3 regions of the Streptomyces sp. NPDC051913 genome follow, and region 2 is predicted to be linked to each of the others. Evidence: riboswitches for the same ligand, from Rfam matches in the RefSeq annotation. Region 2 holds a riboswitch; each other region holds the start of a gene.
The links. Region 2 has a riboswitch for cobalamin ahead of metE (5-methyltetrahydropteroyltriglutamate--homocysteine S-methyltransferase). Riboswitches for the same ligand answer to the same signal wherever they lie in the genome.

Region 1 (4,327 bases), on a different contig from region 2:
GCGGCGATCTACGCCGCGGGCGCGGCCGGCTTCTTCGCGGTGCCGTACACGATCCTCGTGTACCCCCTGATCTTCACCTTCCTGCCCCGCCTGTGGTCGGTCTCGCACAAGCACGGCTATGTGACGACCTCCGACTTCGTGCGCGGACGCTGGGGTTCGAAGGGCCTGTCGCTCGCGGTCGCCGTCACCGGCATCCTCGCGACGATGCCCTACATCGCCCTCCAACTCGTGGGTATCCAGGCCGTTCTGGACGTCATGGGCGTCGGCGGCGGCGAGGACACCAACTGGTTCGTGAAGGACCTGCCGCTGCTGATCGCGTTCGGCGTGCTCGCGGCGTACACGTACTCGTCCGGTCTGCGGGCCCCCGCCCTGATCGCGTTCGTCAAGGACACGCTGATCTACATCGTCATCGCGGTGGCGATCATCTACATCCCGATCAAGCTGGGCGGGTTCGACGAGATCTTCGCCAAGGCGGGCGAGGCGTACAGCCAGACCAACCCGGCGACGGGCGCGCCACGCGGTGCGCTGGTGCCGGGCGAGCCGGGCCAATGGACGTACGCCACCCTGGCGTTGGGCTCCGCGCTCGCGCTCTTCATGTACCCGCACTCGATCACCGCGACGCTCTCCTCCAGGAGCCGTGAGGTGATCCGCCGCAACACCACGATCCTGCCCCTGTACTCGCTGATGCTGGGTCTGCTGGCGCTGCTGGGCTTCATGGCGATCGCGGCCGGGGTCAAGGTCACCAACGGCCAGTTGGCGATCCCGCAGCTGTTCGAGGACATGTTCCCGGCGTGGTTCGCGGGCGTGGCCTTCGCGGCGATCGGCATCGGCGCGCTCGTGCCCGCCGCCATCATGTCGATCGCGGCGGCGAATCTCTTCACCCGCAACATCTACAAGGACTTCATCAAGCCGGACGCGACTCCGGAGCAGGAGACCAAGGTCTCCAAGCTGGTGTCCCTGCTGGTGAAGGTCGGCGCGCTGGTCTTCGTCCTGACCATGGACAAGACGGTCGCCATCAACTTCCAGCTCCTGGGCGGCATCTGGATCCTCCAGACCTTCCCGGCCCTGGTCGGCGGTCTGTTCACCCGCTGGTTCCACCGCTGGGCCCTGCTCGCCGGCTGGGCGGTCGGCATGATCTACGGCACGGTCGCCGCGTACGGCGTCGCCTCCCCGACCCAGAAGCACTTCGGCGGCTCGTCGAAGGAGATCCCGGGCATCGGCGAGATCGGCTACATCGGCCTGACGGCCTTCGTGCTCAACGTCGTGGTCACGGTGGTCCTCACCTTCGTCCTGAAGGCCCTCAAGGCCCCCGAGGGCGTCGACGAGACCAAGCCGGAGGACTACACGGCGGACGCGGGCGACCCCGGCGTCCAGGTCGAGCTGCCGCCGGCGACCGCGGGCACCTCGCACTGAGTGTTTCCCTGATCAGCGGGCCGCCGGAACATCCGGCGGCCCGTTGTCGTGCAGGTCGGGCACACTCGCTCCCATGGACATCGAGATCCGGGCAGCGGAACCCGGCGAATACGACACCATCGGCGAGATCACGGCCCAGGCCTATCTCCTGGACGACCTCCTGGCCTTCGGTGAGAGCGACTGGTATCTGGGCGAGTTGAGAGACGTCGCCAAGCGGGCCGCCTCCGCCGAGGTACTCGTGGCCACCCTGGGCGGCGAGCCCGTCGGCACCGTCACCTACGTCGCCGCCGGCGGTGCCATGGCCGAGCACGCCCGGCCCGACGAGGCCGTGATCCGCATGCTCGCCGTCGGCCGCGCGGCGCGTGGCAGAGGGGCCGGCGAGGCCCTCGTCCGCGCCTGCGTCGACCGGGCGAGGGCGGCGGACGGCTGCACGGGCATCGTGCTGTCGACCCAGGAGATCATGTACGCCGCCCACCGCATCTACGAACGCCTCGGCTTCGTCCGCGCACCCGAGCGCGACTGGCAGCCGATCCCGGGTGCGGAGTTCACGCTTCTCACCTATGAGTTGACGCTCTGAAGTCGCCGCGACACAACATCTAGGGGTGCCACCCGAACCCGGCACAAGATGTATGCTCATGCTCGCTGTCGCCGCAGGGGAATCCGGTGCGAATCCGGAACTGTCCCGCAACGGTGTACTTGTGCATGTCTTGTGCGTGTACGGGAGTCAGTCCGAGGACCTGCCGACAGCGTGCCCAGGCCGCCGTGGCCCGGGTGCCATGACGTCCGGGCCTCGTGGAGTGGGCCGGTGGACGCGACGCCGTGTGCGCTCGTGCTGCCCCCTGCTCTCCGCCAGGCCCCGTGCCGAGCGAGGGAGAGCCCCCCAGTGACCATCGCGCCAGCCGATCCGGCTTCAGCGGTCCAGGCGGAGAACGACGGTGCCGGTACCGCCCTGTTGCGGACCCTGACCGAGCTGACCGCCGACCTGCCCGACGCCGACCCCGGACGGGTCGCCGCCGCCGCGCTGCGCGGCCGCTCCGGCCGGGCGGACTCCGATGGCGGCGCGGAGCTGCGCGAGCTGGCGACGGAGGCCGCCGCCGGTCTCATCTCCGAGGACCCCGCCTACTCCCGGCTGGCCGCCCGGCTGCTGACCATCAGCATCGCCGCCGAGGCCGCCTCCCAGGGCGTCACGTCCTTCACCGAGTCGGTCGAGGTCGGCCACCGCGAGGGCCTGATCGCCGACCGCACGGCGGAGTTCGTACGGGTCCACGCGGCGCGGCTCGACGCGCTGATCGACCCGGCCGGCGACGACCGCTTCGGCTACTTCGGGCTCCGCACCCTGCACAGCCGCTACCTCCTGCGGCACCCGATCACCCGCCAGGTCATCGAGACGCCCCAGCACTTCATGCTGCGCGTCGCCTCCGGCCTCGCCGAGGACGACACGACCCGCGCCCTGGACGAAGTCGCCGCGCTCTACGGGCTCATGAGCCGCCTCGACTACCTGCCGTCCTCCCCCACGCTCTTCAACTCCGGCACCCGGCACCCCCAGATGTCGTCCTGCTACCTCCTCGACTCCCCGCTGGACGAGCTGGACTCCATCTACGACCGCTACCACCAGGTGGCACGGCTGTCGAAGCACGCCGGTGGCATCGGGCTGTCGTACAGCAGGATTCGTTCCCGCGGCTCCCTCATCCGGGGCACCAACGGGCACTCCAACGGCATCGTGCCGTTCCTGAAGACGCTGGACGCGAGCGTCGCCGCGGTGAACCAGGGCGGTCGGCGCAAGGGTGCGGCCGCGGTGTACCTGGAGACCTGGCACTCCGACATCGAGGAGTTCCTGGAGCTGCGCGACAACACCGGTGAGGACGCCCGGCGTACGCACAACCTGAACCTCGCGCACTGGATCCCGGACGAGTTCATGCGCCGCGTGAACGCCGACGCCGAGTGGTCGCTGTTCTCCCCGGCCGACGTGCCCGAGCTGGTCGACCTGTGGGGCGAGGAGTTCGACGCCGCGTACCGCAAGGCGGAGGCGGCGGGGCTCGCCAAGAAGACCATCCCGGCCCGTGACCTCTACGGCCGCATGATGCGCACCCTGGCGCAGACCGGCAACGGCTGGATGACCTTCAAGGACGCCGCCAACCGCACCGCCAACCAGACGGCGCTGCCCGGCAGCGTGGTCCACTCCTCCAACCTCTGCACGGAGATCCTGGAGGTCACGGACGACGGGGAGACGGCGGTCTGCAACCTGGGCTCGGTGAACCTGGGCGCGTTCGTCGACCAGAGGACCGGCGACCTCGACTGGGAGCGGCTCGACGAGACCGTCCGTACCGCCGTCACCTTCCTCGACCGCGTGGTGGACATCAACTTCTACCCGACCGAGCAGGCCGGCCGGTCGAACGCGAAGTGGCGCCCGGTGGGCCTGGGCGCGATGGGCCTCCAGGACGTCTTCTTCAAGCTGCGGCTGCCCTTCGACTCGCCGGAGGCCAAGGCTCTCTCCACACGCATCGCCGAGCGCATCATGCTCGCCGCGTACGAGGCCTCCACCGACCTCGCCGAGCGCAACGGACCGCTCCCGGCATGGGAGAAGACCCGTACCGCCCAGGGCGTCCTGCACCCCGACCACTACGGCGTCGAGCTGACCTGGCCGGAGCGCTGGGCGGCGCTGCGCGAGCGGATGGCCACCACGGGCCTGCGCAACTCCCTGCTCCTCGCCATCGCGCCCACCGCCACGATCGCCTCGATCGCGGGCGTGTACGAGTGCATCGAGCCGCAGGTCTCGAACCTCTTCAAGCGCGAGACGCTGTCCGGCGAGTTCCTCCAGGTCAACTCCTATCTGGTGGCCGAGCTGAAGAAGCTCGGCGTCTGGGACGCACAGACCCGGGAGGCGCTGCGCGAGTCCAACGGCTCGGTGCAGGGC
Region 2 (4,327 bases):
CGGTTCGTGGCGGGAGATGTCACCGGCCAGGATCGGTGGGCGGGCGTACCGGGTGCCGTAGGACTGGACCCAGCCGTGCTGGGTGGCGAGGTACCCCGTCAGCTGCTCGGCGAAGTACTGGACCATGTCGTTGCGTTCGGGTTCGCCGTGCACGAGGACGTCGAGGCCGGCCTTCTCCTGGAAGGCGATCACCTCCTGGACCTCCGCCTCGATCCGCTCCTCGTAGGTGGTGACGTCGATCCTTCGGGCCCTCAGGTCCGCACGGGCGACGCGCAGTTCGGCTGTCTGCGGGAACGACCCGATGGTCGTCGTGGGCAGCAACGGCAGTCCCAGGTGGGCGCGTTGGGCGGCGGCGCGTTCGGTGTACGGCTGGGTGCGGCGGGTGTCGGCGTCGGTGACGGCTTCGGCTCGGGTGCGGACGGCGGGGTCGCTGGTGAGGGGAGAGTGAGCTCGGGACGCGAGGTCGGCGCGGTTGGCGGCCAGCACGGCCGTGATGCTGTCGGTGCCCTGGGTGAGGCCCTTGGCCAAGACGGCGATCTCGGGCGTCTTCTGCCGGGCGAAGGCCAGCCAGCGCAGGATCTGCGGCTCGATGTCGCGCTCGACCTGCGTGTCGAGAGGCACGTGGAGGAGGGAGCACGAGGCGGAGACGTCGACCTGGTCGGCGAGGCCAAGGAGGGTGCCCAGCGTGGACAGGGACTTCGACAGGTCGTTGATCCAGACGTTGCGGCCGTTGACGACGCCCGCGACCAGGCGCTTGCCGGGCAGCCCGCCCACGGCTGCCAGGGCGTCTAGGTTGGCGGCGGCCGCCTCGGTGAAGTCCAGGGCGAGGCCCTCGACCGGGGCCTTGGCCAGCACCGGCAGAGCGTCGCCGAGCCGGTCGAAGTAGGAGGCGACCAGCAGCTTCGGCCGGTCGGCGAGCGCGCCCAGGTTCCGGTAGGTGCGGTCAGCGGCGTTCAGTTCGGCGGGGGTACGGTCCTGCACGAGGGCAGGCTCGTCGAGCTGCACCCACTCGGCGCCGGCCGCGCGCAGGTCGGCGAGGACCTCGGCATACACCGGCAGCAGCCGGTCCAGCAGGGTGAGCGGCTCGAAGTCGGCGGGCACGCCGGGTGCTGGCTTGGCCAGGAGGAGGTAGGTGACGGGGCCGACCAGGACGGGGCGGGCGGCCAGGCCGAGGGCCACAGCCTCCTTCAGTTCCGTGACCTGCTTGGCGGAGTTCGCGGTGAAGGCCGTGTCCGGACCCAACTCCGGTACCAAATAGTGGTAGTTGGTGTCGAACCACTTGGTCATCTCCAGCGGTGCCACGTGCTGGGTGCCGCGTGCCATGGCGAAGTAGCCGTCCAGGGAGTCCTTGTCGAAGGCGTCGCGGTGGCGGGTCGGGACCGCCCCGACCATGACGGTGGTGTCCAGGACGTGGTCGTAGAACGAGAAATCGCCGGTGGGCACCTCGTCGATGCCGGCCTCGGCGAGCTGGCGCCAGTTGGCGGCGCGCAGATCGGCGGCGGTGGCACGGAGGGCGTCGGCGGTGACGTGCCCCGTCCAGTAGCCCTCGATCGCCTTCTTCAGTTCCCGGCCCTGGCCCTGGCGGGGGTAGCCGTACACGGTGGCCCGTGCTGCCGCGGAAGCGGACTTGGTGGTCACGGAGATCTCCTTCGCGAGATGAATCCCTGAGATCCCGGCAACGGGACGAGAGCGCGAAGGGGTCACGCACCGGACGCCTGCGACCGGTCACGGCCGTCCGTTCGGTGTGCACGCCGACCCGCCCACGAGGTCACCGAGATGTCCGCGCGCGAATGGGTTCGCACACGGGCAGTTGGCAGGTCTTCGGACTCGCGAGCACGTCCTCACACACGAATGTGAGGACACCTACTGGCCGTCGCTTCCCAGGCCCGGTACTTCGGGTCCAGTGCGTATGACGGCGGTCGTTCCCGCTCACCGCTGCGGGGCAGTCCCGGATTCCCACCGGGTTCCCTCTTGCGACACCCCGTCTGGCGGACGGGGTGAACCAGCTGCACGGCCAGCGTACGGGGTGTCCGTGGGCAAGCGCCGGAGTCGTCCAGGATCCGGAGGGTGACGCAGCACACTTGAGATCGTGCAGGCGGACCGAGACCGTACGAGGAGACACCTCTCCTCGCTGTGGAAGTCGGCCCGCACCGCGCCCGCGTGGTCTCCGCGTCGCACGGACCGCGCCAACGTGCACGCGCTGTGCGGGCGACGGCCGCCTCACGGGCCCGCACGTGGCGTATGGCAGGTGATCGTGCGTCACCTCATGGGGGACACCGGCGGTCTGGATCCGCTCCAGGACCAGATCGGCCGGGATCTGCGGCTGCCGCGCGTTTTGGCGGCCGCCGTGGTCGGTGCCGGTTCGAGCGCCATCGGGGTCGGGCTGCACGCGCTCCTCCCCATCGCCCAGCGCAGCGGGCAGCTTACCGAGCCGGCTCGACGGCATCAGGGGCAGCCTCGCGGGAGCCGTCCGGTCCGACCTGTGCCTGCCGACAATCGCGCTCGCCCTCGCGTCATCCGGCTGTTCAGCCAGGGACGGCCCGCGACGCGCCGGTGATCGGCGACGACGCGGCGGCCGGGCTCGGAGTGGACGGCCACCTGCTGCGACGCAGGTTGCCCGTGGTGACGTCACTGATGACCGCGACCGTCGTCGTGGTTGCGCAGGCCGTCCGGCTGCTCATCTGTTCGCGCCCTTCTGACCGAGGTGTCGCCTCGGGGTGACGTAGGTCACGGCGGCCCCTCGGAACTCGACCTCCCCGCGACTCGACTACTGGAGGGTACGGCTACAACTCCCGTCATTCACAAGACGGTTCAATGCGACCACGAAAGGTCGGGCATGGCCGACGATCCGCAATCCCGCGCCGCCGACGCGACCGCTCGCAGATGGGTGCCACCTCCCGCGCTCGTTGGCTTCCTGCTCCTGCTCGTCCTGGTGTTCACGGTGTCCTACGCCGTCGGATCCGCGGTCGGCCCCGTGGCGCCCGGCATGCACGGCACTGGGGAGAACGGCGGCAGCGGCGAGAGCGGCGCAGGCGCGGACGAGACGTCGGGGACGGACGGAGACATGGGGGAGATGCCCGGGATGAGTCACGGGGGCGATGAGTGATGGTGACCGAACCGGCGTCGGGTCCGGTCGTCACAGACATCACCGTGGGCGGTATGACCTGCGCGGCCTGTGTCCGCCGGGTGGAGAAGAAGCTCGGCAAGCTTGAGGGCGTCACGGCCACGGTCAACCTGGCCACAGGGCTCGCGCGGGTCCGCCATCCCGCCGAGATGGTCCCGGCGGATCTCGTCACCGCGGTCGAGCAGGCCGGCTACCTGGCCGCACTGCCCGTGAGCGAGGATGACGGTGACAGCCAGGAGACGGACGAGGCCGGGAGCGACGAGGCTCGTCGTGAGCGCGAACGGCTCCTGGTCACCGTGCTGCTGGCGGTGCCGGTTCTGGTGCTGTCGATGGTGCCGACGCTTCAGTTCCGCGACTGGCAGTGGCTCTGCTTCGCCCTGGCCGCCCCGGTGGCGGTGTGGAGTGCCTGGCCGTTCCACATCAGGGCGCTGCGGGGGCTGAGGCACTCCACGGCCACCATGGACACCCTGGTCTCGCTCGGAGTCCTGGCGTCGTTCGCCTGGTCGGTGTACGCGTTGTTCCTGGGCGGGGCGGGCGAACCCGGGATGCGGATGTCGTTCAGCCTGGTGCCCTCCGCCTCCGAGGACATGGCGCACGTGTACCTCGAAGCCGCTGTCAGTGTCCCGCTGTTCGTGCTGACCGGGCGGTACCTGGAGGGCCGGGCCCGGCGCGGAACCGGGGCGGCGCTGCGGTCGCTGGTAGAACTGGCGGCCAAGCAGGTGTCCGTACGGGACGAGCACGGCGAGCGTTCGATCCCGATCGAGCAGTTGCGGGTGGGACAGGTCTTCGTGGTGCGCCCGGGTGAGCGGGTCGCCACCGACGGGCGGGTGACGGAAGGCAGTTCCGCCGTGGACCTGTCCCTGGTCACCGGCGAGAGCGAACCCGTGGAGGTGTCACCCGGCTCGGCCCTGGTCGGCGGGGCCGTCAACGCGGGCGGGCTGCTTCTGGTCGAGGCCAGGGCGGTCGGGGCGGACACCCAGCTGGCGCGGATCACCCGCCTCGTCACGGAGGCGCAGGCCGGCAAGGCTCGCGCGCAGCGGCTCGCCGACGCGATCGCCGGGGTGTTCGTGCCGGCTGTCCTGGTTCTCGCGGTGACTGTCCTGGGGTTCTGGCTGGGCGCCGGAGCCGATCCGCAGGCGGCGCTCACCGCCTGCGTGGCCGTGCTGGTCGTGGCCTGCCCGTGCGCGCTGGGCCTGGCGACCC
Region 3 (4,327 bases), on a different contig from region 2:
TGCTGCTCGGGTGTGTATGCGAGATGCACGGCGCCTCCAGGCTCCCCGGAACCGGTCCTGTCGGCGCACACGGTAGAACGTGTTCCAGAAATAGGGAATGGCGAGACGGTACCGAGGCATACGAAAAGGCCCCCGCGTGGCGGGGGCCCGTTCGGTGCTGAACTGCTCAGTGGGCGACGGGAGTCGGCTGACTGCCGGCACCCGCCGACCGCTCGGCCGGCTTCGGCGCGAGCTGCCGCTCCGCCAGCAGCCCGAAGACCAGCCCGAAGGCGGTCCACAGGGTCACCTGCACGGCGAGTGCCGCGAGCCGGTACTGCCACAACAGGGCGGCCGGGAAATGCTCCGGCACCTCGTTGAACGACGGCAGGAACGCGTAGGCCAGACCGACGACGAGGACGAAGAACGCGCCCGCGGCGAGGGTGGCGTTCCAGTTGCCGAGGCGGGGTGCGAGACGCTTGCCCAGGATGACGGTCCCCACCGTCAGCAGCACGCTGAGGACGATCATCAGGAAGAACAGCGCGGTCCGCTGGTTGAGCGTGTCGGGGTCACCGACGGCCGGCGGGTTGGCCGGGTACTTGAGGAACGGCACGACGTACACCGCGACCAGTCCGGCGACCGCCAGGAGCAGCGCGCTGGCGCGCGGCCCGAAGCGGCCGATCCGGCCGAGCGCGAAGCAGTACGCGAGCGCCGCGATGCCGCCGAAGGCGACCCCGTAGACGAGGACACCGGTGGACAGGCCCGCGGTGGACTGGAGCGTACGGCTGAAGAGTTCCTCGCCGCCGTGCTCGTGGGCGTGGCTCTCCTCGAAGGCGATGGCCTGATCGACGCGCGGCTCCCCGAGGAAGTACGCGACGACGAGCGCGGCCAGGCCCGCGACGAGGCCCGCGAGCATGCCGCGGACCAGGAGATTTCTGACAGTTGCGGAGTTCATGCGCGGATACGCTTCCTCGCCGCCGTCAGTGGCACGGGAAGCCGAGCAGATGGCGGGCGTCGTGCACCCACTCGTGGACTCCCTCGCCGGACAGCAGGGAGGTGGCGCCCTGTTCGGCGCCGACGAAGTAGAGCAGGACCAGCATCAGGACGCCGAAGAAGACCGCCCAGGGGACGATGGCGCCGATCGGCAGCTTTGCGGGTACGGCGGTGGAGCTGGTTGTCGGCTGAGCGACGGTCTGCGCCATGGCAGGACCTCCTGGGGGAACTCGCGTCCCGTCTCGGTGGTGCACAGGACGACGGGGCGGGTCTGACTCCCCCGGCCCACCCCTGGGGGTGTGCCCGGCATACAGTGGCGCGACCGTGCCGGAATCCCACCGGCTTCCACCGAACCGTCGTCGATATCGACGAGAAGGTACCGCGTGCGAGAGGTGCGGCCAAGAGCGCACGGTTCGGCCACGAGCGCCCCTGAAGCGCTGTGGCCATGTCAATTACGCGGTACGGAAGGGATGTTGGGCGGGGGAATGGACCGATGACCAGCCGAGTGATGTTGATCTCACCCGCGATCAGCGCGGCTCTGCGGGAGGCCCGCTTCGACGACGGCGGCCCGCTGGACGACTCCGGACTGCGGCTCGCGAAGGCCGCCGCGGGCACGCTCCCCACGGCCCGTCAGGTCTGCGTCTCCCCCACCGTGCGCTGCCGGGAGACGGCCGGCGCACTCGGCCTCGACGCCCTGGACACACCGGAGTTGGCCGCACTCGACACCGGACGCTGGCGCGGCGCGACGCTGGCCGAGGTGGGCGCCGCCGAGCCGGAGGCGCTGGCCCGCTGGCTGGCCGACGTGGAAGCGGCGCCGCACGGCGGGGAGTCGGTGCACGCGCTGTGCGAACGGGTCGGGGCGTGGCTGGACCCGCTCGCCGCGGAACCGGGCCGGACGATCGCGGTGGCCGAACCCGAGATCGTCCGCGCCGCGCTCGTCCACGCGCTGGGAGCGCCGAGGTCGTCGTTCTGGCGCACGGACGTCGCACCGCTCACCGCCGTCGAGCTCAGCGGCAGGGCGGGCCGCTGGAACGTACGGATGGGACGACCTCTGTGAGAGGTGCGCCGCACCTCAGTGCAGCGTGTCCATGAAGTCCGTGCAGGCCTGGGCGCAGGTCCGGCAGGCCTTGGCGGCCTCCTCCGCGCCCGGCTGGGTGTCGAAGGCGTGGGCGCTCTCCAGGCAGACCGTCCGGCACCACTCGAGCTGGACGCGGATACCGCTCTCGTCCAGCCGGTTCTGCTCGGACAGCACCCGGCACGTCGCGTCGCACACCTCCGCGCACATGATGCCCTTGCGTCGTACGAGTTCCTGCTGCTCGGTCCCGTCCGGATCCACGAGGCTGGCACGCACCGCACATGCCCGGGCGCAATCGGTGCACGCCTGCGCACACGCGAAACGGTCCTCCAGGAACCGGATGAGCTCCTGTTGGGATGTCGTCGCTGTCACACCGCGCGGGTAGCCGCCGCGGCTCGCGTCAAACCCCCTCGCCGGAGGTCGCGCCGGTCGCGGGGGCGGGTTCACGCACGCCGGCGGGGGTACTCGCGGGGCCATGAACATCGCATGGATGGAGATGGCCGCGGGTCGCGGCGCCCTGGGCGTCGGGCTGATCGTGGCGGGTCTGGTCGTGGTCGCCCTGTTGCTCGGCGCGTTCTGGCTGGGCGCACGCATCCGTCGCCAGGAACCGCCGCCCCCGAGCCCCGAGGAGCAGCCGAGGCTGCCCGAGGGCGGGCCCGTCCGCGAGGTCATGGAGAACAGGGAGCCCGACGAGGTGCCCCGCAGCGACCAGCGCCTGACGCCGCACGAGATGCCCGCCTTCGGCAACAGCAGCACCCGGACCGGTCCCGAGAAGGACCGGCGCCGCTGGAGCGACGGCAGCAGCGGATCGTTCGGCAGCGGGGGGCCGGGCGGTCGCTGACCCGAGCCCCGCCGCTCTCCTTCGAGCGCACCCAGGGACCTGTCAGCCGGCGAGCAGGGGCAGCGCCTCGAAGACGTGCCGCTCCCACAGCCGCCGTGAGGCCTCCTCCGGGTAGGTGGTCACCGTCGGCTCGGTGTCGAGGAGTCGGACGAGCCGGGCCTCTGAGTCGTACGCGGGCCAGCCGGGGTCGCCGGTGGCGGCGAACGCCGTCCAGGCGGAGCGGACGTGCGCGGAGAGCCGCTCGATGTCGGGGGTGGGCTCGGGGCCGATGAGCATGCTGCCGAGCCCACCCCCTTGCGGCCCGAAGACCAGGGGTACGTCAAGGCCGTGGCAGGCGCCGAGCGCGCCGCCGTGCAGCGGGGCGGACCAGGTGAGTTCGTACAGGTACGCCCGCCCGCCACCGGCGGTCTGCGCGTCCGCCAGATGCAGCGAGGGCATGCGGAACAGCCAGTCGGACTGGACGAGTTCGAAGAGGTGCTCCGCCGAGGCGTCCGGGAACGCGGTGCGGTAGGCCCGCTCGGCGTCGGGTCCCGGACCGAACGCGGCCAGCGCACCCGAGGCCATCCGCTCGTCCACCTTGCCGAGCAGGCCGCCCATCATCAGGAAGAGGCGGTACTCGTCACGGTTGTGCCCGACGATCAGCTCCACGTCCCGGGCGGCGCCGTCCGTCAGGGCCCGCCACGGCATGACCGGCAGGACGTCTCCGTCGACGACCGGGGAGTACGGGGTGGCGGTCAGGGCGGCCGAGCCCCACCGGGGCAGGAACTCCCTCATCCGGCCGCTCAGGGCGGCCCCCGCCTCCGGCAGCTTGCGCGGGTCCACGCCCGCCAGGTCCGCCACGGTGGCGCGCAGCCCGAGCTCACCGGCGACGGCCTCGCCGATGTCCCTGGCCAGCGCGTCCGAGAAGTACGTGCCCGGCACGCTCTGCGCGATCGCACGCCGGAACAGGCCGCGCGCCCGCGGCATCGCCAGGAGCGCGGCGACGGACCCGGCGCCGGCCGACTCGCCGAAGACGGTCACCTGGCCGGGGTCGCCGCCGAAGGCCGTGATGTTGTCGCGCACCCACTCCAGGGCGGCGACCTGGTCGAGCAGTCCGCGGTTCGCGGGAGCCCCCTCGATGTGGAGGAACCCCTCGATGCCGACCCGGTAGTTCAGGGTGACCACGACCAGGCCGCCGTCGCGGGCGAGCCGGGCGCCGTCGTAGGTGGGGTCGTCGCTGGAGCCCAGCTTGTAGGCGCCGCCGTAGATCCACACCATGACCGGGCGGCCGGCCGCCGCGTCGGCCTCGGGGGTCCAGACGTTGACGGTCAGCCAGTCGTCGCCGGTCGGCAGGCTCCAGGGCGGCACCGCGGCGGGGTCAGGGCCGAGCGCTTCCTGCGGGACCGGCGGTCCGAACGCGGCCGCTTCCCGCACTCCGGCCCAGCGCTCCGCCGGTCGGGGCG

Region 1: another riboswitch for cobalamin. It lies ahead of ACIHIX_RS01165 (ribonucleoside-diphosphate reductase subunit alpha); the one in region 2 lies ahead of metE (5-methyltetrahydropteroyltriglutamate--homocysteine S-methyltransferase).
Region 3: another riboswitch for cobalamin. It lies ahead of ACIHIX_RS14465 (CbtB-domain containing protein); the one in region 2 lies ahead of metE (5-methyltetrahydropteroyltriglutamate--homocysteine S-methyltransferase).

What each region holds. Positions count from the first base shown of each region.
Region 1 is NZ_JBIUCI010000001.1:254,467-258,793, forward strand. It holds gene mctP (monocarboxylate uptake permease MctP) at 1-1,413, shown strand, start outside; gene ACIHIX_RS01160 (GNAT family N-acetyltransferase) at 1,487-1,990, shown strand; cobalamin riboswitch at 2,013-2,173, shown strand; gene ACIHIX_RS01165 (ribonucleoside-diphosphate reductase subunit alpha) at 2,297-4,327, shown strand, end outside.
Region 2 is NZ_JBIUCI010000008.1:322,615-326,941, reverse strand. It holds gene metE (5-methyltetrahydropteroyltriglutamate--homocysteine S-methyltransferase) at 1-1,638, opposite strand, end outside; cobalamin riboswitch at 1,795-2,022, opposite strand; gene ACIHIX_RS25735 (hypothetical protein) at 2,837-3,106, shown strand; gene ACIHIX_RS25730 (heavy metal translocating P-type ATPase) at 3,106-4,327, shown strand, end outside.
Region 3 is NZ_JBIUCI010000004.1:413,415-417,741, reverse strand. It holds gene ACIHIX_RS14475 (acyl-CoA dehydrogenase family protein) at 1-29, opposite strand, end outside; gene ACIHIX_RS14470 (CbtA family protein) at 167-931, opposite strand; gene ACIHIX_RS14465 (CbtB-domain containing protein) at 957-1,178, opposite strand; cobalamin riboswitch at 1,216-1,368, opposite strand; gene ACIHIX_RS14460 (histidine phosphatase family protein) at 1,463-2,026, shown strand; gene ACIHIX_RS14455 (ferredoxin) at 2,042-2,416, opposite strand; gene ACIHIX_RS14450 (DUF6479 family protein) at 2,520-2,885, shown strand; gene ACIHIX_RS14445 (carboxylesterase/lipase family protein) at 2,928-4,327, opposite strand, start outside.